2 regions of the Microbulbifer sp. Q7 genome follow, and region 2 is predicted to be linked to the other one. Evidence: predicted binding sites of a transcription regulator. Region 2 holds the regulator's gene; the other holds the start of a gene.
The links. Region 2 encodes FNR, which switches genes on or off when oxygen is low (the NO sensors DNR and NnrR bind a similar motif). Its sites were predicted from a motif close to TTGATNNNNATCAA; they were not measured.
Positions count from the first base shown of each region.

Region 1: the regulator FNR is predicted to act here: its motif matches at 1,355-1,368, upstream of AU182_RS03965 (globin).

Region 1 is NZ_LROY01000001.1:982,723-998,093, reverse strand. It holds gene AU182_RS03970 (S8 family serine peptidase) at 1-1,266, shown strand, start outside; gene AU182_RS03965 (globin) at 1,453-1,851, shown strand; gene AU182_RS03960 (hypothetical protein) at 1,978-2,316, opposite strand; gene AU182_RS03955 (DUF350 domain-containing protein) at 2,766-2,996, shown strand; gene AU182_RS03950 (transglutaminase domain-containing protein) at 3,006-3,821, shown strand; gene AU182_RS03945 (S8 family serine peptidase) at 3,957-5,897, shown strand; gene AU182_RS03940 (PKD domain-containing protein) at 5,980-11,202, opposite strand; gene AU182_RS03935 (zinc-dependent metalloprotease) at 11,858-14,248, opposite strand; gene AU182_RS03930 (sulfite exporter TauE/SafE family protein) at 14,522-15,340, shown strand.
Region 2 is NZ_LROY01000001.1:1,203,749-1,219,119, reverse strand. It holds gene nrdR (transcriptional regulator NrdR) at 1-105, opposite strand, end outside; gene AU182_RS04935 (extracellular solute-binding protein) at 380-1,477, opposite strand; gene AU182_RS04930 (NAD(P)/FAD-dependent oxidoreductase) at 1,837-3,498, opposite strand; gene glyA (serine hydroxymethyltransferase) at 3,904-5,166, opposite strand; gene AU182_RS04920 (hemerythrin domain-containing protein) at 5,499-6,056, shown strand; gene fnr (fumarate/nitrate reduction transcriptional regulator Fnr) at 6,098-6,823, opposite strand; gene hemN (oxygen-independent coproporphyrinogen III oxidase) at 6,895-8,331, opposite strand; gene AU182_RS04905 (OmpW family protein) at 8,501-9,190, opposite strand; gene mmsB (3-hydroxyisobutyrate dehydrogenase) at 9,348-10,256, opposite strand; gene AU182_RS04895 (enoyl-CoA hydratase/isomerase family protein) at 10,330-11,436, opposite strand; gene ettA (energy-dependent translational throttle protein EttA) at 12,006-13,670, shown strand; gene AU182_RS04880 (ATP-binding protein) at 13,885-15,371, shown strand, end outside.

The DNA of each region.
Region 1 (15,371 bases), 220 kb from region 2:
CCCATGGTACAGGCCGACCAGCTCAGCGATGCCATGGCCGGCAACCAGACCGTGTGCATCATCGACTCGGGCTATTCAATCAATCACGAGGATCTTCCCAGTGGCAATGTGACCGGTAATTACGACGCCGGTACCGGAGACTGGTTCACCGATGAAGACGGCCACGGTACCCATGTCGCCGGCACCATTGCCGCCATTGGGGGCAACGGCAAGGGGGTTGTGGGCGTAAACCCCAATGGCAACCTCAACCTGCATATCGTCAAAGTCTTTGGCGCTGACGGCTGGGCTTATTCTTCCTCACTGGTGGCCGCGGCGGACGAGTGTGCGGCAAACGGCGCAACGGTAATCAACATGAGCCTGGGCGGCACCTTCAAGTCCCGCACCGAAGAGCGTGCCTTCGCCGACCTGTATAACCAGAATGTGCTGTCCATTGCTGCCGCCGGTAACGACGGCAACACCCGTCACTCCTACCCGGCATCTTACGACGCAGTGGTCTCGGTAGCGGCCATTGATAGCAGCAAGATGATCGCGGACTTTTCCCAGCAGACCGACCAGGTTGAATTGTCCGGCCCCGGTGTCGACGTGCTGTCTTCCGTACCCGTGGGCATGGGCCTTTCGACCACCCTCAGCGTCGGCGGCAGCGCCATCGAAGCGGCCGGCATGGATGAAAGCCCCATGGGTAATGTCACCGGTAACCTGATGGATTGCGGCCTGGGCGAGTCTGCCTGTGCCGGTGCGGCGGGCCAGATCTGCCTGATCTCCCGCGGCAACATCAGTTTTGCGGAAAAAGTGCAGGCCTGTGAGGCCGGTGGCGGCATCGGCGCAGTCATCTACAACAATGAACCGGGCATTCTGTACGGCACCATGGGCGGCGTTGCCACCAGCATCCCATCTGCGGGCATTTCCGATACCGATGGCGCAGCGCTTCTGGGCCAGCTGGGCAGCAGCGCCAATCTGGCCGTTGAGCCGAGTGACTATGCCTACTTCAACGGTACCTCCATGGCGACGCCGCATGTAGCCGGCGTCAGTGCGCTGGTTTGGAGCCACTTTCCCAGCTGTTCCGCTAGCCAGATCCGCTCGGCGCTCACCAGTACTGCGGAAGATCTGGGTGCGGCCGGCCGCGACAATGCCTATGGCTACGGGCTGGTACAGGCCAAAGCTGCTGTGGATTACCTGACCGCGAACGGCTGTGGCGGTGATGGCGGTGATAACGGTGGCGGCGGCGGTGGCGGCAAGCCCTGCAAAGGCAGAAACTGCACGCAGTAATCGGTATAACCACACCACAAGGGGCCTTCGGGCCCCTTTTTTATTGCCGGCCTCTCCAGCCTGGTTGCTCGTCTCCGCCCCCTTGAAAATGATCTGGATCAATTTTGCCGTGATGACCACCGCTAGAATCCGCGGTTGCCTGCGCCTGTGTGCGCAAAAATAACAACAGCCAGGGGGGTACCGGCAATGGGAAATGCCGACAGTGATATCGTTTTTCAGAGCTATGGCCGCTGCTGCAATAACGAACGCTTCTTCATCGACTTTTACGACCGCTTTATGAGCAGCTCTGAAGTCATCCGCTCGCTGTTCACACACACCGACATGCCGGCACAGCGCCACCTGCTGCGCAATGGCATCTTGCAACTGGTGCTGCACGCCCGCGGCATGCCGGATACCAAACTGCGCGCCCTCGGGTGCAGCCACTCGCGCAAGGGACACAACATCCGTCCGGAATGGTATGGCTTGTGGCTGGACGCATTACTTGCCACTCTGCGCCAGTACGACCCCCAGTTTGATGAAGCGACCGAACTCGCCTGGCGCCGCGCCATCGGCCCCGGCATTGAGCTGATCCGCGCAGCCTACTGAGCGGCAGCCCACTCATTAGCGGGCGTGCAATCCACACACAATAAAAAAGGTCTGCCAGTTCCCCGGCAGACCTTTTTCCTCTCCCTCAATCGATTGAGAGTTACGATTGAGAGTTACGATTGAGCGTTACTGCTGCAGATCACGGATGCAGCTGTTGTACTCATTGATGTACACCTGGCTACCGCGATTGGGCACCTCATTGGATTTATCCGCAGCCGCATTACGACAGCCCTCAATCTGGTCACCGGTCAGACCGGTACCCGGCAGAGTCTGACTGCGCTGATACATATGCGCTTGCGATACACGGTCCTTATGCGCCTGCACAGTGGGCTGAGGAACCTGATAGAACATGCCGGTTTCCTCATTGAACTGGTAGAAGTTATCGCCGCTGTGCCAATAGGTTTTACCCAAAATCTGCACTTCCGAAGCACCAGCCGGCAGCTGAGACATCGGTTGCTGTGCCATCGCGACACCAGAGAGCGAACAAAACAGAACTACAGGTAGTAAATAACGCATGGAGAACACCTCCTCTTTCAACGTGTCCGGAAGTCTACTCAGCGAAAATACCGTTCCCAACAAAAAACCCGCTAAAATCCCGCCTATCTGAAACTGTAACGGCAACTTTGGTCAGGGGTTTTGCTTCGATCAACTTATCACTGCTGTTCTACCCTCAAAGCCTTTTGGTATGCACTGGTTTCCTCCAGTGCGGTGCTTCCGGAGCACGGTTTTTCCTGGTGTAAAAATGCTTTTCTGCACACTTTTTTGTCTGCAGGCCCACCTCCAGCCACGTTTGTACCGGGAAGGGCCCCGATTGCACTGCGAAACCCAAGGTACACGGGTCGCAAACAGCGGGCAGAAAAGCCGCGGCGCTTATGCTCTAATTGCCCAAAATTGACCGACATGGACCGAATCACGTGCAATCTGAATTCCTCACTGCAACCCTGTTTAATCTTGGACTGAACCTGCTGTATACCCTGCTGGCGTTACTGATTGGCATGGTGGCGCTGCTGATCATCGACAAAAAGCTGCTGAAGCACGTAGACATCGAAGGGGAACTGAAGAACGGCAATATCGCCGTGGCTATTTTTGCCTCAACGATCCTGATCTTCGTCGCATTGATTATTTCTTTCGGGCTAAAAGGCTAGGCGCTGGCAGTGAGGTGGTTACTTGCCAGCGCCCTGCTGGCCATAGTGCTGTTGCTGCCGGAAGTTGTGCGACAGTGGCAACATTTGCCTGCGCAACACACCTTGCAGGAGCGCAAGCTGGTATCCGTGCGCGGCGAGCCGGAGACACCCGGCGTGCGCGACAACCAGCGGGGTACGGTAGTCGTACCCGGCACCAGCGCCCCACTCACGGAGGCCATGGTGCAGCAGGCGGTAGGACAGCGCTCCGAACACGACAGCAGCTACATCTCGGTATGGAACTGGCAGGGCCTGGAATCGGTTACCGCATCCGCGCGTGGCCTCGACAAGCTGCATCATTTCGCCAACAGCTACCTGGTGGGCTTTCAACCGTTTGAAACCAAAGCGCTGTGGGTACCCCTGTACACCCTGGCAACCCGCAAGGAATATCAGTACGACCATCTGCAGTACGCCGGGCTCGCGGATATCTGGCAGACCTCGCGCCAGGCCTATTACCAGAAACGCGGAGACTGTGAAGACCATGCCATCCTGCTCGCCGACTGGCTGATCAACCTCGGCATTGATGCGCGCGTCGCCCTGGGCACGCACAGGGGGCAGGGCCATGCCTGGGTGATCGCCATTGTCGACGACACCGAATACCTGCTGGAAGCCACTAGCAAGCGCCGCCAGTCCACATGGCAGGCCATGCCACTGGCGGCACTCGCAGAGGGCTACGAGGTCGAGTTCCAGTTCAACCGGGACTACTTCTGGGCCAAGACCACCTCCGCCCCCACCCGCCGCTACCGCGGCAAGCACTGGATTAAAAAATCTCAGTTTATTCGCGGGTGATGCCCGGCATCCGCGTGCGATCTCGCAATTCTGGCCAGCACGCACCCGCCTGCTAGGCTTAAATGAGTGGCGCCAGGATGGTGCTGTGATCAGTCCGGCGCGTCTTCCCGCGTCCAGCAGTACAAGGATGTAACCGTGGCCTTTTTTTCCGTTCGGCGCGCATCGGCGAGCCTGTGTTTTGCCCTCGCCGCGCTCTTCTCGGTGACTTCCACCGCACAAGCATCTCCCGACATTTCCAGCGCGAGCTCTGCGCCCCATGCGCAGCAGCTTATTCTGCAATTCGCGCTGCCCCGCCAGGATCGCAACGCACCGGAAATCGCGGCCAATCTGTCCAGTATTGCCGGAGTGAAACTGCACTACCGCCGCAGCCTCGCCAACGGACAATTCGATGTATTGCGACTGCAACACCCGCTCGCCCCAGCCAGCTTGCAGAGGCTGGTCAGTGCCCTGAGCAACCAGCCCGGCGTGCTTTCGGTAGAGGTGGACCAGCTGATGCAGCATACCGCGGTACCGGGAGATAGCCGCTACAACGAGCAGTGGCATTATTTTGAGGCCACCGGAGGTATTAACCTTGAGACGGCCTGGGATACCCACGACGGCAGCGGTGTGGTGGTAGCGGTGATCGATACCGGCATTACCGACCATTCGGATTTGAATGACAACATTATCCTGGGCTACGACTTCATCGATGACACCGCAGTGGCCAATGATGGCGACGGCCGCGACAGCGACCCTAGCGATCCCGGCGACTGGCTGCGCGCGTGGGAGTGTGGTTTCTTCAATCCATCCCAGCCGCGCAACAGTAGCTGGCACGGTACCCATGTGGCCGGCACCATTGCCGCTTTGACCAACAACAACCGCGGCGTTGCCGGTGTCGCCCACGGGGCCAGGGTACTGGTCGCCCGGGTACTCGGAAAATGCGGCGGCTACACGTCCGACATTATCGATGCCATCGTATGGACGAGTGGCGGTAACGTGCCCGGTGTGCCCACCAATAACACCCCGGCGCAGGTCATCAATCTCAGCCTTGGCGGCACGGGCAGCTGCAGCACGGCTATGCAAAATGCGATCAACACCGCGCGCAGCAATGGTGCCACCGTGGTGACGGCGGCCGGCAACAGCAACGCAGATGCCGGCGATTTTTCTCCCGCAAACTGCAATGGCGTCGTGACGGTGGCGGCTACGGATCGCGAGGGCAATCGCGCGTCCTATTCCAACTACGGAACGTCCATCGATCTCAGCGCGCCGGGTGGCGAAACCAGCACCAGCGGTAACGGCGTTCTCTCCACCCTCAACAGTGGCACTCAGGGGCCGGCGGGAGAAAACTACCGGTTCTATCAGGGCACCAGTATGGCAGCGCCCCATGTGGCCGGCGTGGCCGCGCTGCTGTATCAGGCAAACCCCGACCTTTCTCCCGACCAGGTGCGCGACGCACTGCGCGACACCGCGCGGGACTTGCCCGGTAACTGCAGCGGCGGTTGCGGTGCCGGAATCCTGGATGCCCGTGCCGCGCTCAATGCGGTCAGTGATGGCAATCAGCCGCCGGTTGTGGGATTCACGTGTGTGGACGAGGCACTGACCATTGACTGCCAGGATCAAAGCAGCGATGCCGACGGTAATATCACCGCGTGGGACTGGGATTTTGGTGATGGCAACCGCAGCAGCGTCCAGCACCCCAGTCACACCTACGGTGCGGCCGGCACCTATTCCGTATCCCTGACCGTCACCGACGACGGGGGCACCAGCGCCACCCGCAGCCAGACCGTCACGGTCACCGACCCGAACACCAGTACCCCGAACCAGGCTCCAATTGCCGACTTTACCTTCTCGGTCTCCCGCACGACTGCCAGCTTTACCGATACCAGTAGCGACGCCGACGGCACCATTGAAAGCTGGCACTGGGATTTTGGCGATGGCAGCAGTTCCAGTGCGCAGAACCCGAGTCATGAATACGCGGAAGATGGCACCTACAGCGTAACCCTGACCGTCACCGACGACGCCGGCGAAAGCCACTCGGTTACCAAAAGTGTTAACGCAACCTGCCGCTTCCGTTGGGGCGGGCGCTGCTACTTTTAAGCACCAAACATACGACCATAAAAAACGGCGCCATGCGCCGTTTTTTATGGTAAGACATTACGAATCGCGCAGTAGCGCTGGATTATTCCGTCACCTGCTGTAGGCGATGACCAATTCCGTCTGGCAATACAACATACAGCTGACCACTTCCCTGCAACAAATATTTTGGATCGGTATAGCTGGCGTCTGTGCCCAGAAGTTCGAAACTACTGAGATAATCGTATTCGTACAAAATACCGTCCATACCAATTGCATGCAGGCTTCCAGTTGCCGGATCAAACGCCACCTGCTCAACCCCCGCCCCCGCACTGGTCATGCTCAGCACATAGGTCAAATCCGAGGCGAGGAATACATCGCCACCGCGGGTGACCACATGCTGCGAATCCGGCGTGGCCCAGACATTACCCGCCATGCGGTGATCTCCGTGATACGGCGAATCCCCCTCACTGACAATACCCGCGCTACTGATCGAAAATTTCTCGATATCCGAAGGTGAGAGATCCGTATCCGCAGCAAATACAGCATTTTGTGAAGGGTGTAGTGCGAGCCGCGAGCGGTGACGAATACCCGTGGAACCCAACTTGCTACCAGTCGCCGTATCGTAGAGATGAATCTCGGTCCACTGGCCCGAGCCGGACGATATGGCCATCAGTCCATCATCGGTCGCGATCAGGTCGTAGGGATCAATACCGACCGCAAGAGTATTGGTGTGTGCCTGCAGCTCCAGATCAAATTCAGCCACGTAGCCGAATTGATCTTGCTCCCAGCGTGTTCCGCTGTGCGCATGGGCCAACAGGGCAAGATATAGCTTGCTGCCATCCGGAGTGATAGCCAACTGATCAGGCATAAACGGAAGCTCGAAATAACGTTCGGTCAAGCCACTAATGAGGTCCACTACGTACAACCGTTGCGCCGACTTATCGCTGAAATACGCTTTGTCCCGTGCAGGGTCGGCAACGTGATCGGTAATCGCGAAATTCAACTCATAAGCGGTGCTGTCGGAGACCGCCGTGCCTGTATCCGTACCCTGTGTCACGGAGATCTGCTGCTGAGCGGTGGCGGTATAGCCAGCAGAATCCACTACCTGCAGACGCACGGTCACATTTCCGGATAGCAGGAAGCGATGCTCCAATGTTGCTATTGTAGAGAAGCCATTGTCCCACTGGCCATCGCCGTCTATATCCCAGCGGAAGCGTAAATTGGTACCGTCTTCCGCATCCACGCTGGCGCTGGCATCAAACATGAAGTCATCCGCGGTGGTTCCGGCATCGGGCCCGTAACTGAAGGATGCCGTCGGTGGACTGCTCGATCCACATCCGACGCAGGGATGGGCGGTTTCATTCAGCTGGGATGAGGCACCGCCCTCCACCACGGTAAACACGCTACTGCCAACCGCGGCGATAAACTGCGTATCGGCAGCAACGGCCAGACTACCCACCGGAAGCCACGAGGTCATATTGAAATATTGTGCGGTGCCGTCTGACAGCAGCGCAAATGCCATGTCTTCGGTGACATCGAAAAACAACTGCTCGATCAGGATACCGGTACCCGTTAGCTCTGCCACGAATTCCATATCCGACGCACGGAACAGGTCACCACCGCGTGTAATGACATAGCTTCCATCGGGCGTGGCCCACACGTTTCCGCGCATGCGGTGGCTACCGTGGTAGGGCGAGTCCCCAAGGTTGGAAATACCACTGCCGCTGATATCGAACTTTTCGATATCCGAGGGGGAAACGTCCGTATCTGCAGCAAATACTGCTTCCTGAGACGGGTGTAAGGCAAGACGGGACGCCTGCCGGATTGAGCTGGAGCCGAGGAGAGCACCACTGCTAACATCGTAGGCGTGGATGTAGGTCCACTGGCCCGAACCGGATGAAACCACCAGCTTGCCGCCGTCGGTCGCCACCAGGTCATAAGGATCAACACTGACCAACAGAGTGTTCACCTGGCTCTGTAATTCCAGATCAAATTCCGCGATATAACCGTACTGCTCTTCCTCCCACCAATAGCTGCTGTGTTCCTGCACCAGTAGCGCCAGATACAGCTTGTTGCCATCCGGTGTCATTGTCAGGCGTTCCGGCATCTGCTCAAACTCAAAGTAACGCTCGGTCAAGCCCGTAAGGAGATCAACCACATACAAACGACGCGCAGATTTATCGCTGATGTAGGCCTTGCTACGGGCAAGGTCCACTTCCATATCCGTAGCACTGAAATCCAGCTGATAGGGAATGCTATCAGTGACCGGTATTCCCGGATCAATACCTTGTTCTACGACGATATTCTGAGTGGACGTCGCCACCAGTCCACCGCTATCACGCACCTGCAGGCGCACAGGATAACTTCCGGCGAGAACATACTTGTGCTCACGGGTGGCAGACGAAGAAAATTCTGCATCCCAGCTCCCATCGCCATCGAAATCCCAGCGATAGCTCAGGGCACTTCCGTCTTCAGCGTCCGAACTTGCCGAGGCGTCGAATATATGCACAGCTACTGTCGTAGCCGCACCGGCATTTACCGAGAACACCGACACCGGCGGTGTATTTGCGCCGCATCCAATACATGGGTGTGCAGAAGAAACCAATTGATACCCACTGCCAGAATCCGCTACAGCTACCAGCTCGTCGTCGATGATCGACAACCATTCGGTACCAACGGCCGACGCCAGGGTCCCTACGGGCATCCAGCTACTCATGTTGAAGTACTGGATATTGTTTTCCGTGGTCACGGCAAATACCGTGTTCTCCACTTCATCAAAAATCAGCTGATCAATATAGACGCTCTCGGAGGTCATGCTGGCGACATAGGTCATGTCCGATGTCTTGAATATATCGCCACCACGGGAAACCAGATAATTGCCATCCGGCGTGACCCAGACGCCTCCACGTACGCGATGATCGCCGTGATACGGTGAATCGCCGACAAGCTCAATACCGGCACCGCGGATATCAAATTTCGAAAAATCGGAAGGTGAAGAATCCGTGGTGGCCGCGAATACCCAATCCTGTGACGGGTGCAGGCTCAGCCTGGAAGCCTGGCGAATGGAGCTGCTACCAAGGAGACCGCCGGTTTCCGCATCGTAGGCAAAAATATTGGTCCACTGTCCGGAGCCGGAGGCGATGATCAGCTTGCCCGCATCTGTGGCCACCAGATCGAAAGGATCTACATCCACTTTCAATGTCTTGGTGTGCGCAAGTATCTCCAGGTCAAACTGTGCAATGTAGCCATACTGGTCTTCGTCCCACCAGTAAGAACTGTGCTCCTGAGCCAGCAGGGCCAGATACATTTTACTGCCGTCCGGTGTCATCGCCATACGCTCGGGCATCAGATCGAACTCGAAATAGCGCTCGGTCAGCCCACTGGCAAGGTTGACTACGTAAAGCCGCTTGGCGCTTTTATCGGAGATATACAGTAGTCCGCGCGCCCGATCCTCCAAAACCTGAGTCACATCGAAGTTCAGGCTGTCAGCGACACTGTCGTCAACCACAATCCCGCTGTCCACGCCCTGGATGACATTGATGCTTTTTATGGTGCTCGCAACCAAGCCACCCTGGTCTTTTACCTGCAGGCGTACAAACCGGCTCCCTGCAATCCGGAAACGATGCTCAAACAGGGCCTCCGGAGAAAATCCGGTCTCCCACTGGCCATCGTTATCGATGTCCCAGCGGTACTTGAGTGATTCCCCCGTTTCTGCATCGTCACTAAGGGATGCATCAAAAACATAGGTATCGGTGGTATCCCCATTCGTGGGAGTAAAACCGAATTGCGCCATGGGCGCGGTATTTTCGAAACACCTGGTGCAAGGGTGTGGCTTTCTGAGGGTGATCAGCTCACCCCGATCAAGAATGAAATAGGTAATGGTTGTTGCGTCAGTTGCCATGCCAATAACACTGCCAAGCACAACGTCACTGGCTATAACCTCAAACGTAGTAAGGTTTAAAATCAGCACACTACTGTCTGAAAGAACCACCCATGCCAGATTCTGTAGCGTGTCAAAATGGACCGCGATTATGAGTTTCGATAATGGAGCAATACTTTTGACAAACGACAAATCATTGGCGTTGTATAAATCTCCGGCACCCGCCAGAAGATATTTTTCGTCAGGTGTGGCCCATATATCATAGCCCATACGATGTTCGTAACTATGGGGCACATCAGAGATGCGAGTGATGCCAGCACCGCTGAAATCAAACTTGTCGATGCGGGAGGAACTGTCTCTCACCGTGAACAGTGATTGCTCGGATGGCAGAATTGCAATCTGCGAACGCTGGTAAATATTGCCAGCTCTCGCTAGTTCGGCGCCAGTATCGGCGTCGAACGCGATAATATTGCCCCACTGTCCAGACCCCGGGGTTATGATTAATTTACCGTTATCGGTTACCACCAGGTCGTAGGGGTCAACTTTCAGGGTAAGTGTTTTAACCACCTTGCGACTGTTCAGGTCAACAATGGCTACATACCCGATCTGGTCTTCGTCCCACCAGTAAGAACTGTGCTCCCGCTCCAGTAGCGCGATATACAGCTTGCTGCCATCGGACGAAGCCGTCATGCGCTCCGGCATTTTGTCGAAGGCCAGAGTTTGCACAACTTCACCGGACTTCAAATCCAGCACATCGAGTGCATTGCGATCTTTTATCGAGACATACAAGAGATTGTGTTGGGCATCTACAAAACTGTGTGCCGCTGAGCCCAGGTCGCTACGACTAATGACGACAAATTCACGATGTTCATCCAGCGCATCTTCGAGGCCATCGGCATCGTCGTCGGTATCGGTGTTGTCACCGATACGATCGCCATCAAAATCATCTTGCTCCTGCGGGTTCCAGGGCAGGTGGTCGAGCGCATCAATGGTGCCGTCGTTGTCATCATCCGGGTCATCGACATTCGCCAGCCCGTCGCCGTCGATATCGAGAATCGGTGAATCCGCCAGCGCACGTTCGAAATGCAAAATAGCATTCAAACGGGATACGCGCAGTGCATCCACGCCCAAGGCTTCAAGCAGCGCCTGCACCTTTTCCGAGGTGACGAATTCTGCATACGGCTGGTCGAGATCAGAGAGCTCGAGGCCGGCGCTGGTAACGGCGTCGGCTCGTACCGCGGAAATATTGATGTGATCCTGTATGTCACCGTCGTCGTCCAGAGACTGCAGCAGCACCAGGGTATTGACCAATGCCGGATCACTGAAATCCGTAGCAGAAAAAAGGTCCAGCGGTGTCATGACTGGTTGCGCGGGCAGCTCTGGAAACGTGATGCTGCCCAGAGTAAAGGTAATGTTGTCGTCAGGCTGGTACTCGAAAGCACCCAAGGTATCGGTCGTCCCCTTCAGCCCAGAATCTGTAGTGTATGAAAGTCCTGCTACGGGGCTGTCAAAAAAAATGCCCTGCTCAGGTTCTACGATACCTCCGCTGGAGCTGCTCGAACTGCCAGAACCACCTGAGCTACTAGAACTACTTGAGCTACTGGAACTACTTGAACTGCTCGAGCTACCGGAGCTGCTTGAACTGCTCGAGCTACTGGAGCCGCTAGAGCTTCCAGAGCTACTTGAGCTAAGCCCCCCTCCTCCGCTCGAATCACTACCGGATCCACCACCACAGGCGGCCAGCAGTAAAATCAGGGCTACGGTAGCGATGCGCAACACACGATTGAATACCCAATCATTCATGACTAATCCAGACTATCTTTATTTTTGAGCTTTATACGTAGGAACCAGGATTTACTGGCGGATAGGGGGGTATCAGGTATCGCCGGAGATAGCCCGCAGTCACACTGCACCAAATCGTGGAAGATAACGAGCAAGGCTAAAGCAATGATTGCCGCAATGTCCATACGGCTGTAATGACGTGTAATCGAAATGTATTGGGTTGGAGTCAGCCGCTCAGGGGGGAAGCCCGACATAAATGACATTTATCCCATTTACGTCGGGCGTAGTAAGGCTGATGCTCAGCGGTTAATGCTGCAGCTTATATAGGGGAACCCGGCGGCATGGGCTTCAGGTCACCCTTGTCCACCTCCAGATCGCCATTCATAAATGATGCGATGCGGTTGGCCTCGTAAAAATAGTGCGCGTTATAACCTTGGGGATCATCCCCAAACAGTTTCATTTCGCCGATCGCGTGCTGGAATTTTGCCAGCTCAAAACTGGCGCGAGCGCGGGCCGATTCGGGTGCTTTATTGTTGTTCGCGAGCACCATCAGCTGATGGATATACACATGGTTAACGCGCTGATGGATGGCCGCTTCCAGCCCAGTGTAGTCTTCACTGGCCAGTGCCTGCGCCGTCAGCTGTGCCAGCAGCGTGTTGAAGCCGGGGCCCTCGCCTCGCCGTGCCTGCTGCTGTTGCAGACGCGCGGCGCGCTCCGGGTGCAGCAGGATGGAGAACGTGTGGCCGGCGGCGGCTTCGGCCATGGCGATCGCGTCAAAGGCCACACCGGTGTAGGCAGGGAAACTTTCGATTGTGCGCTCGTAGCCGTAGGATTTGGGCGGCAGCAGGCCTAACACCTTTTCCGGTAATGTCAGAAATTCCGGCTTCAGGGTAGACGCCAGCGCGTCGATGGCCTGCTGCTGGCGGTCGCCCGCCACCATGGTGTAACTCTCAGTGCCGGCATCGTTATACAGATAGTTGTAATCGAGGCCCCCGATCAGTTTGCCCACGGCTTCCGCCTGGTAACGATGCCCGTAATACACCGGCACCAGGGTTTCATCCAGGGAAGAGCGGGCCACATCCGGCCGGTTGGCGGCGGTGGAGAAGTTTTCCAGCGCGTGACGACGCAGCTGCGTCATGCGCTGAAACTCTTCCAATACGTCGCCGCCGTTATCCCACAGGTGGGACCCCGCGTGGGCGTTATTGATGGCCCGTGAATCCGGGTCGGAGATAAAGCGCAGCTTCTGCTTCTCGGCCTCGCTGAGTACGCCGGCGAGGTATTCCGCTTCATTACCATCGGCAATGCCATAGCCGTAGCGCACCGCCAGCTTGTCCCAGCTACCGATACCGGTGGCGTAGGCCTCGCCCAGCTCTAGATCGCGCCCGCTCAGGGTAACCAGGGGTGCCGGGTAATCCATGACCGAGGCACGGCCTTCCGCGCTGGCAATAAAGTTGTGTGCAATACCCAGGGTGTGCCCCACTTCATGGGCTGACAGCTGGCGAATGCGGGCAAGCGCCATGGCCTTCAGGTTTTCAACATCCGCATCTTTGCTGTCATAAGGCTGCAGCAGGCCCTGGGCGATGAGCAAGTCCTGACGTACTCGCAGGGAGCCGAGGGTGACATTCCCCTTGAGAATCTCACCGGTGCGTGGATCGTAAACAGAATAGCCATAAGACCAGCCGCGGGTAGAGCGGTGCACCCAGTTGATCACGTTGTAGCGCACATCCAGTGGGTCCGCATCTTCCGGCAGGATTTTCACCTGGAACGCATTTTCAAAACCGGCCGCTTCAAATGCCTGGTTCCACCAGCTTGCGCCTTCGATCAGTGCACTGCGCACCGGTTCCGGCACACCGGAATCCACGTAGTAAACGATGGGCTCCACTGCTTCGTTGCTGCCCGCGTTCTTCTCCAGGCGGTGACGGAAAATCAACCGCTGGTCCATTGGCTGGTCGATTGCCGTTGCGTAGTCACGATACTGCAGCGGAAAGTAGCCACTGCGACTGTGAAACTTGCGCGGCTGATAGCCATCATCTGGCAGAGCCACCAGGGATATGTGTTGGCGCAGGGTGACCAGTTCCGGCGTCGGCACCACTTCTTTCATGTAATTGCCGGGCTCGCTGCCGGCGAACGTCAGCTGCGCCTCAAACTCGGTGTTCTGGGGAAAACTCTTGGTCCGCGGGAGAAAGATCGCTGACTTGCCGGCGTCGATCTGGTAACTGCCCTGCTTGGCGTCTTTCAGCCGCTTTGCGATACCGTGCTGGTCGCTCAGCAGGAACGGGGTGAAATCCACGAGCACGCCGCGCCCTTCTTCGGCAATCACTTCAAAGCCCCACAGTACAGAGGTGGCGAAGGCTTCCTCCACCGCCCGGCGCTCCGCCGGATTATCGGACTGGGCGCGATACCCCAGATTGACCTGATGAATCAGGACCTTGTTGCCAACCCGTTCAAACTTGACCACGCGGCTTTCACCGGCCTGATTGCGGTCCAGGCCCACAGGGTTTGAGCCCAGCCCCTGGGCGAGGCCGGTCACCAGCAGCAGTTCCCGGTCGAACTGGTCAACCTGTAACAGGATGCGCCCTTTGGATTCATCCCAGTAGAAGTCGAACAGCCCCTGCTGCTTCTGCATATTTGCGGTCAGGCTGCTGATAGTTTCAGCCTGCACACCGATACTGAAGACCAGTGCTACCAGCATGATTATTCTTTTGAACATTTCTCCCCCGGCTGTGCCTTGCGGAATTTTTGTGGCTGAGTTTGTTAGATCAGGCGACGAAGATAACCAGCCGCCGCACATCCGTAAACCTCCGCAGAGCATTTCGGTCTACTGCGGAGCGAAAAAAGCGCTCTACAGGGCTTCACCGGAGCCATTCTTCACCACCGCGTAGCGACCGCGGGATTCGCTTCACCGCATCCATTTACCTCAGGCGCTTATTGGCACAGTTAATGCTTTTGAAAGGGTGTTCAATAAAGAACACCGGGAGAGCCAATGACCGTCGAAGAAGTATCACTTTTTATCCTGCTGCTCTGCGTCGCGGGCCTGATTGCCGGCATCACCGCTGGATTGTTCGGCAATGGCGGCGGCTTTGTGGTGGTACCCGCGCTATTAGCGGTGTTTCCATTCCTGCACAGCGCGTCGGATGAAATGATGCGTGTGGCGGTCGGCACATCCCTTGCGTCCATCGTGGTGTCGTCGGCGCGCTCGGTACAGGCACACAACAAACGGGGCGCGGTGGACTTCAAGGTGCTGCGGGACTGGTCGGTGTGGATTGTGCTCGGCGTGGGCGCCGGGCTATATATCGCGTCGTTTACCGACAGCAAGAGCCTGGTGTACGTCTTCGCTGCCGGCGTCCTGCTGTACTCCATTTACTTTCTGTTTCCCCACCTGTTCGACGGTCTCAAGGGCAAGCTGGAGATGCCAACCGGGTTTGCGCGGGCGGGGCTGGCAAGCTTTCTCGGTGGGTTTTCCTCGCTGCTGGGTATCGGCGGCGGCACTATCACGGTAATGACCATGGTGCTGTGCAACCGGCCGGCGCACCAGGCCGTGGCGACCGCCTCCGGAATCGGCTTCCTGATCGGCCTGCCTGGCGCGATTGGATTCCTCATTATGGGGCTCAACGCACCGAATCTGCCCATAGGCTCGATCGGCTACATCAATATCCCAGCACTGATTGCGATATCGGTGTTTTCTATTATCTCGGCGCCAATCGGCGCGCGCTGGGCACACAGTCTCAATGAACTACACCTGAAACGCCTGTTCGGGGTCTACCTGATCGCAGTATCCCTGGCGATGTTTGCCAAGGCCTGATCCATTCCAACTGATGCTTGAAAAACACTCA
Region 2 (15,371 bases):
GTGGCATTGCAGGCACTCACGCCGGCGGCGCACCTGGTCGCCATCGGCCACCAGGCGGGAATCTACAACTTTGGTTTCGTCTGCGCTGCAGAAGGGACAGTGCATGGGGAGAGGGCCCTCGAAAAAGTGGGCGGCAGTTTACCACAAGGCGGAAATTTAGGCTGCTCCAGGCGGCGGGGATTCGTGGAACCACTCACAGCTTCAGGTGGCGCAAGGCCACCGGGGAGGGCTTTTCAAAATCGCTGCGAGTACATCCATGTACGCTCCGGCGCCGCCATCCATGGCGACGACGGTTTTGAAAAGCCCTCCCCGGCAGCCTTGCTTCGCATCGGAGCAGTCGACTTCGTAGCTAGGGAGCCCTTTAGTCCGCGCTAAACGATCAAATGTCTTCCCGCTCGATAATTCGCTGCCACAGCTTATGGCGCAGGGCGAGTACCCGAGGCTTGGTGGCAGCGGGAATCCAGGTGCGCTCCAGCTCCTGTGGGCGCGGGTAGACCGCGGGGTTGCTGAGCAACTCGGGGTCCACCAGGTCCTGCGCCGCCATATTGGCGTTGGCGTACTGGGTTTCGTTGCTGATGTTGGCGATGACGCTGGGCTGCATCAGGTAGTTCAGGAACTGATAGGCGGCATCCACATTCGGCGCGTTGCTGGGCATGGAAACCACATCGATCCACAGGGGGAAGCCCTCTTTGGGCATCACGTAACGAATGTCGAACGTCTGGCCCGCCTCTTTGGCCATCTGCTGGGCGACCAGTACGTCGCCGCTCCAGGCGTGGGCGATGCAGCGTTTGCCGCTGGCCAGGTCTTCGACATATTCACCGGAGTCGAAATCGGTAACGTGCAGGCGTACCTTGGACAGCAGGTTGGCCACCATGTACTGGTGGGCAATGCTCATGGAGTTGGGGTCTTTGCCCAGGTACTTGAGCGCAACATCGAAGATTTCTTCCGGGGAACGCATCAGGGTGGCATTACAGTGGTCGAGCTTACCCAGATTTTCCGGGTCGAACAGCAGGTCCCAGCTGTCTTCCGGCAGGTATCCACCAAAGGCTTTCTCCACCGCCTGCACGTTGTAGCCGATGCCGACGGTACCCCACAGGTAGGGGATGGCGTACTCGTTGTCCGGGTCAAACAGGGCGAGGCGCTGCATAAACGCGGGATCATTCTGCGACCAGTTGTCGATGCGATCGCGATCGAGCTTTTGCAACTGGCCGGCAGCGATGTACTTGGGGATATTGTCAGAACCGGGGACGATGATGTCGAAGCGGCGACCTTCCTGTAACCAGACTTCTTCCAGCTCCTCGATATCGTCAAATTCAAAATAATGCACCTTGATGCCGGTGGCGGCTTCAAAGTCGGCGATGGTGTCTTCGGCAATGGACTCAGACCAGTTGGCGAAGTGTAACTCGCGGGCCTGTGCGTGGAGGGTCAGCCCGAAGGCTGCGGTCAAAATGACCAACACATGGGATAAAGAACGCATTATCTACTCTCGATCTGCAGCCTGGCTGCACGGTGTATTCTGCGCTTTCACAGGGCATTCCCGCCCGGGCAAAAGCATCGATTCCTGAAACCGCTTGGACTCGAAAGTGCCGGTTCGCTGACGCAAACCATCGATGAGCAACGCATCCTTGGTGCTGGAGAAAACCGACTGCCAGCTTCAGGCCCGAATAAAAATGAGCGGGGCCGGAACCTGTATTCGATTTTCGAGGGCGCGTATTAAAACAGAATCCAGGCTCAATTTCACAGCCCGGGGGCATTTTTGTGAACGTGTGGTACTGAAATACCAGCGGTTCGAAGATCCCCGGCGCCCTCCTCGGGCGCCGGGCCAGCCAGGCAGAATCAGACCTGACGGATTTCCTTTGCGGCTCGCTCCGCGGTGCTGATCGCGCCGTCGATATAGCCGAACGCTTCCAGCGCAGTGTGCTCGCCGCAGAAGTGGATATTGCCTTCCTGCAGGCCGGCAGAGCCCCACCACTCGGTGTAGTCGCCGAACGTCTGGGTGGAGTAGGAACCCTTGGACCACGGGTTGGCAGACCACTTGGACAGCATTGCGGTACCGGTGAACGCATTGCTGGTGCCCGGGAATACGTTGTCGACAATGCCGAAGAAGTGATTCAGGTCGTCACTGGTGGGCGCCGCGAAGGGCTGGTCGCTACCGATCTGCTTGCCGTAATCGCCACCGAAGAAGTTCACCAGGATGCCATCGGTACCACCGGTCACCGATGTGGAGTCCCAGGTGTCGAACAGCTCCGGGCGGCCAACGTAGGTCACACCGTTCGGGGTAAACAGTTCACCGTTGACCACCTGTGGCTGAGTCCACGGGCGGGAGGCGCACTGCATGGCCATTTTGCCGTTGGAACCAAACGCCATACGCTCAATGGCCATACGTTTCTGCGGACGGAAGCCATTGTAAATACGCGGGTCGATGTCCACATCTCTCAGGGTAGAGAACGGCAGTGCCAGTACGAGGCGATCACAGGTGTATTCGTAGCCGTCTTCGAAGACCAGGTTGTACGGGCCGTTGAGATTGCCCTGAATGGCAACCAGCTTGCGCGCGGTCTCAATGGTGCCCTCTGGCAGCTCTTCGACCATGCGGGTGACCAGCTGATCATTACCACCGGCAATCCGGAAGCGTTCGTCGGTGCCCGCCAGTGGCAGCGCGGTGTTGATCGGGTTCCAGGCCAGCAGGTAAATCAGGTTCAGCGCGGTGGTCTCCTCCGGCTGAATGCCGTATTCGGCCACGATGTCCGCCTGGAACACCTGTCCCATGTTGGAGTTCGCACCGATACCGACGTAATCCAGCCAGCTATTCACATCGATGTGATCCAGCTCGCGGTGCATCGCATTGTTGCTTTCGTAGGTCGGTACCCAGGGGGCGTCCTGCTGTGCGCGTTTGAAGATCTGGTACACATCGCGCCACTCGGCGTTCAGCTGGTGCTCGGTGTAGTGCTGGCCATTGACGTAGTAGAGCTCGTTGCCACCGGGCACCGCGTTACCGTTCACATCTTCCACATCCAGGCCCAGGTTGCTGGCCAGGTTACGTGTATAGGTGTGCTCGGTAGAGATAAGCTCGCCGCCACGCTCTACCGGGCGACCGAAAATACTGCGGTTGGTGCTGACACGGCCGCCCAGACGGGTGTTGCCTTCAAATACCTTGCTCGCAATGCCGTACTGCTGCAGTCGGTGTGCACAGCGCACGCCGGCGACACCACCACCGATGACCGCCACACGCCCGGCGGCCGAGCTGGGATCTGCTTTCGCGGGGCCAGAAAAGGTACTGGTGGCACCAGCAGTACCCAGCGCCGCGGCGCCAAGACCCAGCTGCTTCAGGAACTGGCGACGGCCTTCTTCGGAGGCATTCGCACCGACGTGGCGCGTGCCTTCATTGATAATGTCGAGGCTTTCATCGGATGAGATACCCGTCTTTTCGGACAGCTCCTGAGCGGCCCCAAGGCGTCGCATCAGGCTCGAAAGCGGGGAGAGGGATTTACGGCTACGCATGTTGTTCTCCTACAGCCAAGTGGTGTTCCGACCCAGATACCGCAGGGCCGTGGATTTGTTTTGTTGTTGTCCACGGTTCGCTCATTGCACTACGCGGGCAAAAAGCGGGCGCGCGCAGTTCGAAATAGATGACAACCGCATTATTCACATTTGCTATATGAGCGCGTAATTCTACATACCACTTCACATAAAATCGAATAAAAATTCAATTAAGCACCAAAAGAAGAAATTTTGATCTAGAGACCATCGGGACAAAGGAGCGAACACACTACGCCTCAGACACTAATAACAGGAGAGACAGGAAAGCCTGAGTGGCCTGCACACATCAGACAGGCACAAAAAAAGCGACTCCGGGGAGTCGCTTTTTCGCTCAAATACTAGCCGCGGCAGCGTTGCCGCGATCCATTATTTGTACACAGGGAACTTGGCGCAGATCTCAAGCACCTTGGCCTTCACTTCAGCGATGGTCGCGTCGGCATTGCCCTTCTCCAGTGCGTCCAGCACGTCGCAGATCCAGTGGGTCAGCTGGCGGGTCTCTTCCACGCCGAAGCCGCGGGTGGTGATCGCCGGGGTGCCCACACGCAGGCCGCTGGTGATGAACGGGGAGCGCGGGTCATTAGGCACCGCGTTTTTGTTCACGGTAATGTTGGCGTTGCCCAGGGCTTCGTCCGCATCTTTACCGGTGTATTCCTTGCCGATCAGGTCCACCAGCATCAGGTGATCGTCGGTGCCGCCGGACACGATGTTGATACCGCGGTCGAGGAAGGTCTCGGCCATGGCGCGGGCATTTTCCACCACTTTCTTCTGGTAAGCCTTGTACTCGGGCGTCATGGCTTCCTTGAAGGAAACCGCTTTGGCCGCGATCACGTGCATCAGCGGGCCACCCTGGCCGCCGGGGAATACCGCGCTGTTCAGTTTTTTCTCAATCTCTGCATTGGCCTTGGCAATGATGATACCGCCGCGGGGACCGCGCAGGGTTTTGTGGGTGGTGGAGGTCACCACATCGGCGTGGGGGACCGGAGAGGGGTATTCGCCCGCAGCCACCAGACCGGCCACATGCGCCATATCCACCAACAGGTAGGCGCCCACCTTGTCGGCGATGGTGCGGAACTTGGCCCAGTCCATGATACGGCTGTAGGCGGAAAAGCCGGCCACGATCATCTTCGGCTTGTGCTCCAAAGCCAGGCGCTCCACTTCGTCGTAGTCCACTTCGCCGGTGTCGGCGTTCAGACCGTACTGCACCGCGTTGTAGGTCTTGCCGGAGAAGTTCACCTTGGCGCCGTGAGTCAGGTGGCCGCCGTGGGCCAGGCTCATACCCAGCACGGTGTCACCGGGAGCACACAGGGCCTGGTACACCGCGGCATTGGCCTGGGAGCCGGAGTGAGGCTGGACGTTGGCGTAGTCGGCACCGAACAGCTTTTTGGCGCGCTCGATGGCCAGCACCTCTACCTTGTCGACATGCTCGCAGCCACCGTAGTAGCGCTTGCCCGGGTAGCCCTCAGCGTACTTGTTGGTCATGCTGGAGCCCTGGGCCTCCATCACCATGGGGCTGGTGTAGTTTTCCGAGGCAATCAGCTCGATGTGCTCTTCCTGACGGCGGTCTTCATCCTGAATGGCGGACCAGACATCGGGGTCATAGGAAGCTAGGGTGACGGATTTATCAAACATGGTATTCCCTCGGATGATAAGGCGCGAATCGCGCAAGCATAATCTCGACAAGGGCAAATTCCGACCCAAATATGACCGGCCCGCCCCAGAAAGCGGCGCATTGTACACCAAGGGGATGCCCGCGGTGCAAAGGGTGCACATGAAACCATTTCAAGCAGATAGGCGACGCGCTTCAAGTTCTCCGGCCTCCCCGTTCGAGCGTTCGCTACCCCATCGCCCCGGCGCAAACGGCGCCAGCAACCGGACCACCACTTGACCCAGATCAACCGACATTTTCCCGTTCCGATAACAATGTTACGACTGGCACCCGGGTTAAGACATGGAGGCAAAACATGCACAGCATCTACCGTCAGCTTTGCTGCGACCACAAACATATGCAGCGACTTCTCGAAGTATTTGAAGGTTTGCTGGAGCAACTGACCAAACAGGAACGGGATCCGGCGACGTTGGGAATGATTCTGGAGGCGCTGGATTACTTTTCCGTGTATCCGGACCAGTGGCACCACCCGATCGAGGACCTGGTGTTTGAGCACTTGCTGGGCAAGCCCGTCGATGTGCGCGATGTGATCAACAAGACCCTCAAGGAACACCACCAGATTGCGGCCGCCACCCGCAAAATGAGCAAACTGTTTAACGCCGTGGCCAACGATGCCGCCGTGGAACGAGAGGCGCTATTCGGCGCCGCGCGGGAATATATCGATTTGCAGCGCCGCCACCTGCAGCGTGAAAACGAAATCCTGTTCCCGCTGGTCGCCGACCTGCTGACTATTGATGAGTGGAATGCCATCCAGGATCGCCTGCGCGAACAGCAGAGCGTGCATTTCAACGCCGGCGTGAAGCGGCTGTACGACGCGATGTATGAGACGCTGGCGGAAGACACTGCCGCATAGCCGAGCAGAGGACACCGCCGCACAAGCGGCGGTGTAGGGGATTAGTTTTCGTAACTGCAGTGGGTGCCGGCGAGTTCGCTCAGAGCGATGAAATCCAGAATGGTCACCGAGCGCCCCTGCACCTGGATCAGCCCCTGCTTCTGAAAGCGGGAAATGAGTCGGCTGACGGTTTCTGCAGTCAACCCCAGGTAGTTGGCAATATCCATGCGCGGCATGGACAACACAAATTCGCTCGCGGAATAGCCACGGCGGGAGTAGCGGCTGGAGATATTCACCAGCAGCGCCGCGAGCCGACTGTCCGCCGAGCGCTTGCCCAGTAACAGCAGGGCTTCGTTCTCCTGCTTCAGTTCTTCGGAAAAGATGCTGTAAATCTGCTTTTGTAGCGCCGGCACCTGCTGCGCGAGTGCCTCCAGCTGGGTGAAGGGCAATACGCACACACTGCTGTCTTCCAGTGCTTCCGCAAACCCGGGATGTGAACCGCCGCTATAAGCGTCCAGACCCAGCAACTCCCCGGGCAACGCAAAATGCGTGACCTGGGTATCGCCGTCCGCACCAATCACCGCCGACTTGAAACTGCCCGAACGAATCGCGTACAGGCTGGCAAAGGGGTCACCGGCACGAAACAGGGTTTCGCCGGCCCTGACCACCCGTTTCTTGCGCGTCACCTGCTCCAGGCGGGCGATATCGTCATCGCTCAGGCCAACAGGCAGGCACAGCCGGCGCACGGAGCAACTGCCGCAACTGACCGCTGTCGAATTTTCTTTCATCGAAGTACCGTTTTCGCCACACGGCGCATATATCTGGTTTGCTATTGCGGAATTGTATCGATTCCCGACGTCTAAAGCACCCGCGAGTAAAGGGCTGACGGCTCGGTGCCGTGCAGATAGGTATCAAAGGCCGCGGCGGCATTGCGCAGGAACCAGCGTCCGCGCTCGGTGACGAAAAGGTCACTCTCGGTCTGCCCCAGCAATCCGTCGTCAAACATGGGCTGCAGGCGCGCCAGTTCCGGGGCAAACCCGTCGGCAAACGGCAACCCTGTGCGCTGTTCCAACGCCCGCTTGTCGAGGCGCAGGTGGCACATCAACTCCATGATCAACCACTGGCGCAGGCGGTCATCTTCGCTCAGCTGCCAGCCGCGACAGATGGCTTCGCCGCGTGCGTTGATTGCGCCGGCGTACTCTTTGAGACTGTGGTGGTTCTGCCAGTAACCATCGCGGCTGTAACTGATGGCCGAGGCCCCCAGACCGACCAGCGCATCCGCCGGCATCAGTGTATAACCCTGGAAGTTGCGCGCGAGGCGCCCTTCTGTGGCAGCAGTCGCGAGCGCATCATCCGGGCGCGCAAAGTGATCCATCCCCAGAAAGACGTAGCCGGCGTCCGTGAGTCGGCGGCTGGCCGCGAGCTGCATGGCAATTTTTTCGGCCGGCGGGGGCATCAGGTCGCTGTCGATCAGACGCTGTGCCTTGAAGCGATGGGGCAGATGGGCGTAGTGATACAGGGCAATGCGATCCGGCGCCAGGTCGAGCACGGCGTCGACCGTCTTTTCCAGGCTCGCCACATCCTGCCCCGGCAGGCCGTAAATCAGGTCGTAGGAAATAGAGCTGAACCCGCGCGCGCGCGCGCCTTCGGTCAGCGCCCGCACCTGCTCCACACTGCAGATGCGATTGATTGCCCGCTGAACGTCCGGATTAAAATCCTGAATGCCCAGGCTCAGGCGATTGAAGCCCAGCTCCCGCAGGGTATCCAAAGTTTCGATTTCCAGCGTGCGCGGATCGGCCTCGATGCTGTACTCCACATCGTCGCCAATGCGCAGGTCAAAAATTTCCCCCAGGCCCTCCATCAGGCGTCGCAGGTCGCCGTCGTTCAGGAAGGTCGGTGTGCCGCCCCCCAGGTGCAGCTGTACCACCGGCGCCCGCGCGACCCGGTCGCGGTACCACTGGGCCTCTTTCAGTACATTGTCGAGATAACTGGAGGCCAGGCCGTATTGCCGGGTGATGATCTTGTTGCAGGCGCAGAAGTAACACAGCGAACGACAAAACGGGATGTGCACATACAGTGACAGCGTTTCCACGTCCTTGAGTGCATGCCAGGGCTTTGCCGTGCCGTCGTCTCCCTGCATCGCGACAAAGCGGTCAGCGGTGGGATAAGAGGTGTAACGTGGACAGGGCCCCGCATAGCGGGACAGCAGTTCCGTGGAAAGGGGCGCAGTGGATTGGTCGCCCGCGCCGCGTGGCGTGCTGATGTCGGAAACTGCGGAGTCGCTTTGATCGACCATCGGAGGAGGCACCTCTTGTCCTTACTTGTGCGGGGAAGCGATTGTGCTTCGTACTGCCGCGTAAGGTACCGAGGCGGCCACCCCCGACACTTGATTTAGGTCAATTGCCGGGGGCTTAGCCTGTCGCTCAACGGCATTACCGTGAGCCACAGGCGTGCAGGAGAAACGGTTAGAAGCGGTAGCCAAACCCTGCGCTGTAGACCAGCGGATCCAGCTCAACGGCGGCGCTGATGGTGCCGACACCCGGCACGTCCACCGTGGCCTCGGTATCGATATCCATCCACCACACCGACAGGTTCAGTAACCAGCGCTGATCCGCGCCAAACGCGACATCGACACCGGCTTCGGCAGCAATGCCAGAGGAATTCTTCAGGGTTACCGAAGCGTCGCCGGTTGCGCCGAGGGAGGCAAAAATATCATTGGCCTCGCGGCTGACCTTTTCCTCAAAGAAGACCGTGTAATTCAGGCCCAGCCCCACGTAAGGCTGCACACGGGAAGAGGCCTGCAACGGGTAGTACTGCAGCACCACGGTAGGCGGCAGGTGACGGGTTTCCCCCAGGTCGAAGGTTTCGCCCAGGCCGGACACCTTCAGGTCATGGCTAAACGGCGTGGCTGCAATCACTTCCACTCCCCAGTGATCGCGCAACATATAGGTGCCGATCAGGCTCAGTGCCGTGCCGTCGTCAACGCCCGCGGCCGTCCCTTCCAGGGTGGCACCCCCCAAAGACAGTGCACTGGAACTCACCTCCGGGCTCACGGTAATTGCGCCACTGCGGAAAATAAAATCACCGCCGTCATAGGCAAAAGCGGAACCGGAAATACAGGCGGCCAGAGCAGTGCCAAGCACCATTTTTTTCATGATGATCTCCCAATCATTTATCTATGCTTCCGTCTCGCCGGCACGCTGTTTAGCGTTATTGGTGTGGCGCTTCTTTGAGACGGGCACAGGGTAACGATTGGGCACACGCGCCCTTTGATTCAAATCAATCGCACAGGACGCCGCGCTGATTTTTCTATCAGTCCCCCACCGGGCGACGAAACAGGTTTTGAATGGAAGAAAAGTCCAGTACCTGGTTGATGGGATCGCCACCGTGCAGCTGGTAAAGATTTTTGGCGAGTGCACCGAGCGGCGTCGAGGACGCGCTGCCTGCCGCCGTATCCATGGCGAGCCCCAGGTCTTTCAGCATCAAACCCACCGAAAAACCGCCCTCATAGTTACGCGCGGCGGGGACATTCTCCATCACGCCGGGATAAGGATTGTATTTCTCCAGCGACCAGTTACCACCGGAGCTGGCCCGCATGATGTCGGACAGCACCGCCGGATCAAGGCCGTTATCCACCCCCAGCTGCAACGCCTCGGCGGTGCCGATCATTTGAATGGCCAGCAGCATGTTGTTGCAGATTTTCGCCACCTGACCGCTGCCGGCAGGGCCCGCGTGAAAAACATTCGCACCCATGGCTTCCAGCACCGGACGCGCGCAGGCGATGGCGTTTTCATCACCGCCACACATAAATGACAGCGTACCCGCTGTCGCCGCTGCCGTGCCACCGGAAACCGGTGCGTCCAGCGCAGCAATGCCGCGCTCGCCGGCAGCGGCGATCAACTGGCGTGCATCGTTGGCGGCAATGGTAGAGCAGTCAATCAGCAGGGTTTCCGCATTCATCCCCTGCAGCAAACCATGCACCCCGAGGTACAAAGAGCGCACCGCTTCGCCGCTGGGCAACATGGACACTACCGCATCCGTACCTTCGATAGCCTCATGGGCGCTGTCCGCCTTTTGGCAACCGTTCGCTACCGCCTTCTCCAGCATGGGCGCGGACAGGTCGAAGGCGGTAACGTTAAAACCCTGCCGGACCAGGTTCGCAGCCATGGGGCCACCCATATTACCGAGGCCAATAAAGGCAATATTCTTAATCGGGTTCATGCTCTCAACTCCATCGATTTATTCTTTTTATTCAGCTGCTTGTTCAGCTCGCTGCTCTGCCAGAGTGGCGAATTTACAAATCCGCCAGGGGATGCTCTCCGTCCCACGGCGCGTGAAAGCACGCCTCTACCTGCTCCAGGGTGACGTCTTCGATCCGCGCAGGCTGCCACTGCGGGTTGCGATCCTTGTCGATCAACAGGGCACGCACCCCTTCTTTTACCTGCCCATTGCTGCACATATTCATGGCCAGTGCCAGTTCCATCTGCAGCACCTGTGCCAGCGACAGGTGTTTGCCGCGACGCAATTGCTCCCACACAATCCAGGCCGTCAGCGGGCAACCAGCCTTGAGTGTTTTGGCGGCGCGCTGCAGCCAGGGGTCTTCACCGCTGTAATTGACGATATCCCGGTAGACTTCTGGCAGGGTGGGAGCATCGGTGAGTTGCTGGATCGCATCGTAATGCGTGCGCAGATTGGGCGCCGGCTGCTCCGCTGCAGTCAGTTCCAGCGACTGCACGGCGCGGCTGACCAGTGTATGGTTCTCCGGGCCATTGTCAGCAAAAGGTTGCTCTGCCAGCCGATCGAGCAGCGCCCCCCTGGCCTCGCTCGGCAGCAAGCGATCCGCCATGCCGCAGTAGAGCGCATCGGTGCCATTGAACTGCGCACCGGTAAGGCCGAGAAACAGACCGGTACGGCCGGGCATGCGATTCAGGAACCAGCTACCCCCCACGTCCGGGAACAGGCCGATGGTGATTTCCGGCATGGCCATACGGGTGGTCTCGGTAACAATGCGATGGCTGGCACCACTCATGATCCCGATGCCGCCCCCCATAACAATGCCGCTGCCCCACACCACAATGGGCTTCGGATAGGTATGAATGCGGTAGTCGAGGCGATACTCGCGGGTGAAGAAGTCCTGCACAAACTGGCTCGCACCCTGCTCACCGTAACTTCCTGATGCCTTGTACAGTGCCACCACATCACCACCGGCACACAGGGCCTTGCCGCCGGCACCTTCGATCCAGATGCAGGCAACACTGTCATCAGATTCCCACACATCCAGCTGGGCTGCCATCCGGTCAATCATGTCCAGATTAAGTGCGTTCAGGGCTTTTGGCAGATTGAGCGTCAGTTTACCGATGGGGCCCTGACGCTCGACGATAAGAGGTGATTCCTGGGTCATACTGGTTCCCGCTTGTCTTATTTGGGGCAAAGTTAAACATAGATGGGGTGGTGGTGGCATTACCTCCTTCACCCTGCGATGTTCGGTGGTACGTCCTAACGCTCCTATGGTGGCGGCGAAGCACCGGGGAAAGGTTTTCAAAACCGCTGTGGATACATCCCTGTACGCTGCGTCGGCGACGTGGCCCGGCCGCTTCAACGCGGCGCCTTCGGCCCCTGTCGCCGACGCTTTTAAAAACCTTTCCCCGCCACTCCGCCTTAGCACTGACCTCCCTTACTTCGTAGCCGGCAACTCGGAAGACCGTAGAAAGCACGATACTCAAAGCAAAGGCGCTGATATCGGGAAACCCCTCGCAAGACGGTACGCGGCCTGGACGGCCGCGTCCGAGCCCCCATGGATGGGTTGAGGGGGGGCGCCTAGCTCGTGTCTCGCATGGGGTTTACCGGTAGCAGCGACGCCACTAAACCTGACCGAAAACCACCGCAGGGCTATCCGCCCCCCACAGGTTGAAGTTTCCCACCAACCTGATAACTTGCGCGCAAATTCTGACCGACTGGATTAGAGCTCTAATGGCTGAATACGTATACACAATGAACCGCGTGGGCAAGGTTGTTCCGCCCAAGCGTGAAATTCTGAAAGATATTTCCCTGTCCTTCTTCCCTGGCGCCAAAATCGGCGTACTCGGCCTCAACGGTGCCGGTAAGTCCACCCTGCTGCGCATCATGGCCGGGGTCGATCAGGACTATAACGGTGAAGCCCGCGCCATGCCCGGCATCAAGGTCGGCTACCTGCCGCAGGAGCCCCAGCTGGACCCCGCCAAGAACGTGCGCGGTAACGTCGAAGACGGCATGCGCGAAGCCATCGACGCCCTCGCCGGCCTGGAACAGGTCTACGCCGACTACGCCGAGCCCGACGCCGACTTCGACGCCCTGGCCAAAAAGCAGCAACAGTTCGAAGACATCATCCAGGCCTGGGACGCGCACAACCTGGAACACCGCCTCGAAGTGGCCGCCGACGCCCTGCGCCTGCCACCCTGGGACGCCGACGTGAACAACCTGTCCGGCGGTGAAAAGCGCCGTGTGGCCCTGTGCCGCCTGTTGCTGTCGCGCCCGGACATGCTGCTGCTGGACGAACCCACCAACCACCTGGATGCGGAATCCGTATTCTGGCTGGAGCGCTTCCTGCACGACTTCGACGGCACCGTGGTGGCCATTACCCACGACCGCTACTTCCTCGACAATGTGGCCGGCTGGATTCTGGAACTGGACCGCGGTTACGGTATTCCCTGGGAAGGTAACTACACCACCTGGCTGGAGCAGAAAGAGAAGCGCCTGGAGCAGGAGCAGAAAGGTGAACAGGCCCGTGCCAAGGCCATGCAGAAGGAACTGGAGTGGGCGCGACAGAACCCGAAGGGCCGCCAGTCCAAGAACAAGGCGCGCCTGTCCCGCCTCGAAGAAATGCAGTCCCAGGAATTCCAGGCCCGCAACGAGACCAACGAGATCTACATTCCGCCGGGCGAGCGCCTGGGTGACAATGTGATCGAGCTGGTCAACGTGAGCAAATCCTTCGGCGACCGCGTACTCATCGACAACCTGTCGTTCCGCGTACCCAAGGGTGCCATCGTCGGCATCGTCGGCGGTAACGGCGCCGGTAAATCCACCCTGTTCCGCATGATCACTGGCAAGGAGCAACCGGATTCCGGCGAAATCAAAATCGGTGAAACCGTGCAGATCGCCAGCGTCGACCAGAGCCGCGAGAACCTGGACGACAACAAGACCGTGTGGGAATGCATTTCCGACGGCCACGACCTGCTCAAGATCAACAACTACGAAGTGGGCTCGCGGAACTATATCGGCCGCTTCAACTTCAAGGGCAGCGATCAGCAGAAACGCGTCGGCGAACTCTCCGGTGGTGAGCGCGGTCGCCTGCACCTGGCCTACACCCTGAAACAGGGCGCCAACGTGCTGCTGCTGGACGAACCCTCCAACGACCTCGACATCGAAACCCTGCGCGCACTGGAAGAAGCCCTGCTGAGCTTCCCCGGCTGCGCCATGGTGATCTCGCACGATCGCTGGTTCCTCGACCGGGTGGCAACCCACATCCTCGCCTACGAGGGCGACAGCAACGTGGTGTTCTTCGAAGGCAACTATACCGAATACCACGAGGACTTCGTGGCGCGCAACGGTGAGAATGCTACGCCGCATCGGATGCAGTACAAAAAGCTCAAAACCTGATCGGTTTTAGAGAAAGCAAAGAAGCCCGCTCATGCGGGCTTTTTTGCGCCAAAACGTTTGTCAGCTTCTAATCAACGAAGAAAAAAATAACCAGCACGTCTTGTTACTCCCGGTAGATTTCCACTTTCCAGTGAATTTCACCGCTGTAGGATATTGCCTGAGCCAGCCAGCATGCGTAGTGTGATAGGCCTAAACGCCATTACAGAACTCCGCTATGATTTTTTCATCCCGGACCCAGTTCCCACTCAAGCGCTACTATCTGCCTGGGGGCCTTGCGGTTGTAACCTTATTGGGCATCAGCGAGTGGATGCTCGTCCTGTGGCTTCCACGCGACCAGGAGTTACTGGGTACGCTGGCAAGAATCTTCCTTGCCGTCGCCCTGGTTGGTATCGGCTGCTATCTGATGTATCGCCGGCACCGTCGGCTCATCGCGCGTCTCTCGGCGATGCTCACACATCAGGAAAGTCTGAACGCTCGCTATCAGCGGGAACTGCTGGAGCGGGAAGCCACTGAGCTGGCACTTTCTGATCAGCTTCAGTTTCTCCAGATCCTGATTGATGCCATCCCCGCGCCGATTTTCTACAAAAATGCCAAAGGTATTTATACCGGCTGCAACCGGGCATTCGAGGTCTTTCTTGGCAAGAGCCGGGAGAACATCGTTGGGCGGTCGGTTTACGGGGTTTCACCGGGTCCACAGGCGAAGATCTATCACGAAAAAGATATCGAACTGATGCTGCAGCGGGGGCAGCAGATCTACGAGGCACAAGTGGTCTATGCCGATGGCAGCCTGCATGACGTGATATTCAACAAGGCCGCCTATGAACTGGAAGATGGCCGCCTGGGGGGGCTGATTGGCGTCATCCTGGATATCACGGATCGCAAGGCGCTGGAACGGGAACTGGTTCAGGCCAAGGAAAAAGCAGAGTTCTACAGCCGCTCCAAGACCCAGTTTCTCACCAACATGAGTCACGAAATTCGCACACCGCTTAACGGTATTGTCGGTTTCAGCCAGTTGCTGTTGAACCGCAGTACAACGCGTGACCTCCCGCCAGAATTTCGCGGCTTTCTGGAAAAAATTGCCATCAGCGGTCAGGGGCTGGCGGAACTGGTCAATGATGTCCTGGACATCTCCCGCATCGAGGCCGGGAAAATCGAAGCCATTGATGAAGACTTCCAATTGCGCGGCCTGATCAAGAGCATCCTTGTTTCCTGTGAGTCGCTTGCCGCCAAAAAATCACTGCACTTTTCGTGCGATATGGATCCACGACTGCCCGAATTCGTCCGATGTGATCGCGGCAAGCTGTCACAGATACTGATCAACCTGATGGGCAATGCCATCAAGTTTTCACCGAAAGCGAGCACGATAGAAGTTAAATTTAATCAACAAACGGATCAGGCTGGCACAGAAATTCTACTCATCGAAGTTATCGATGATGGAATTGGCATCCCCACGGAACAGCGGGCGGTTATCTTTGAGCCGTTTGAGCAGGTAGACAAGTCCGCCGATGGGCAGGCCCGGGGCACCGGCCTGGGGCTTCCGATTACCCGCAGTCTGGTGGAACTTCTGGGCGGCGAGATCTGTTTGGACGGCGAACGCGAACGTGGAACCCGCTTTCAGGTGCGGCTACCACTGCGCTGTGGAAGTCCGGTGGCACCACAGCCAGAAAGTGATAACAGTGCCCTTGCAGAGCTGCGAGGCAT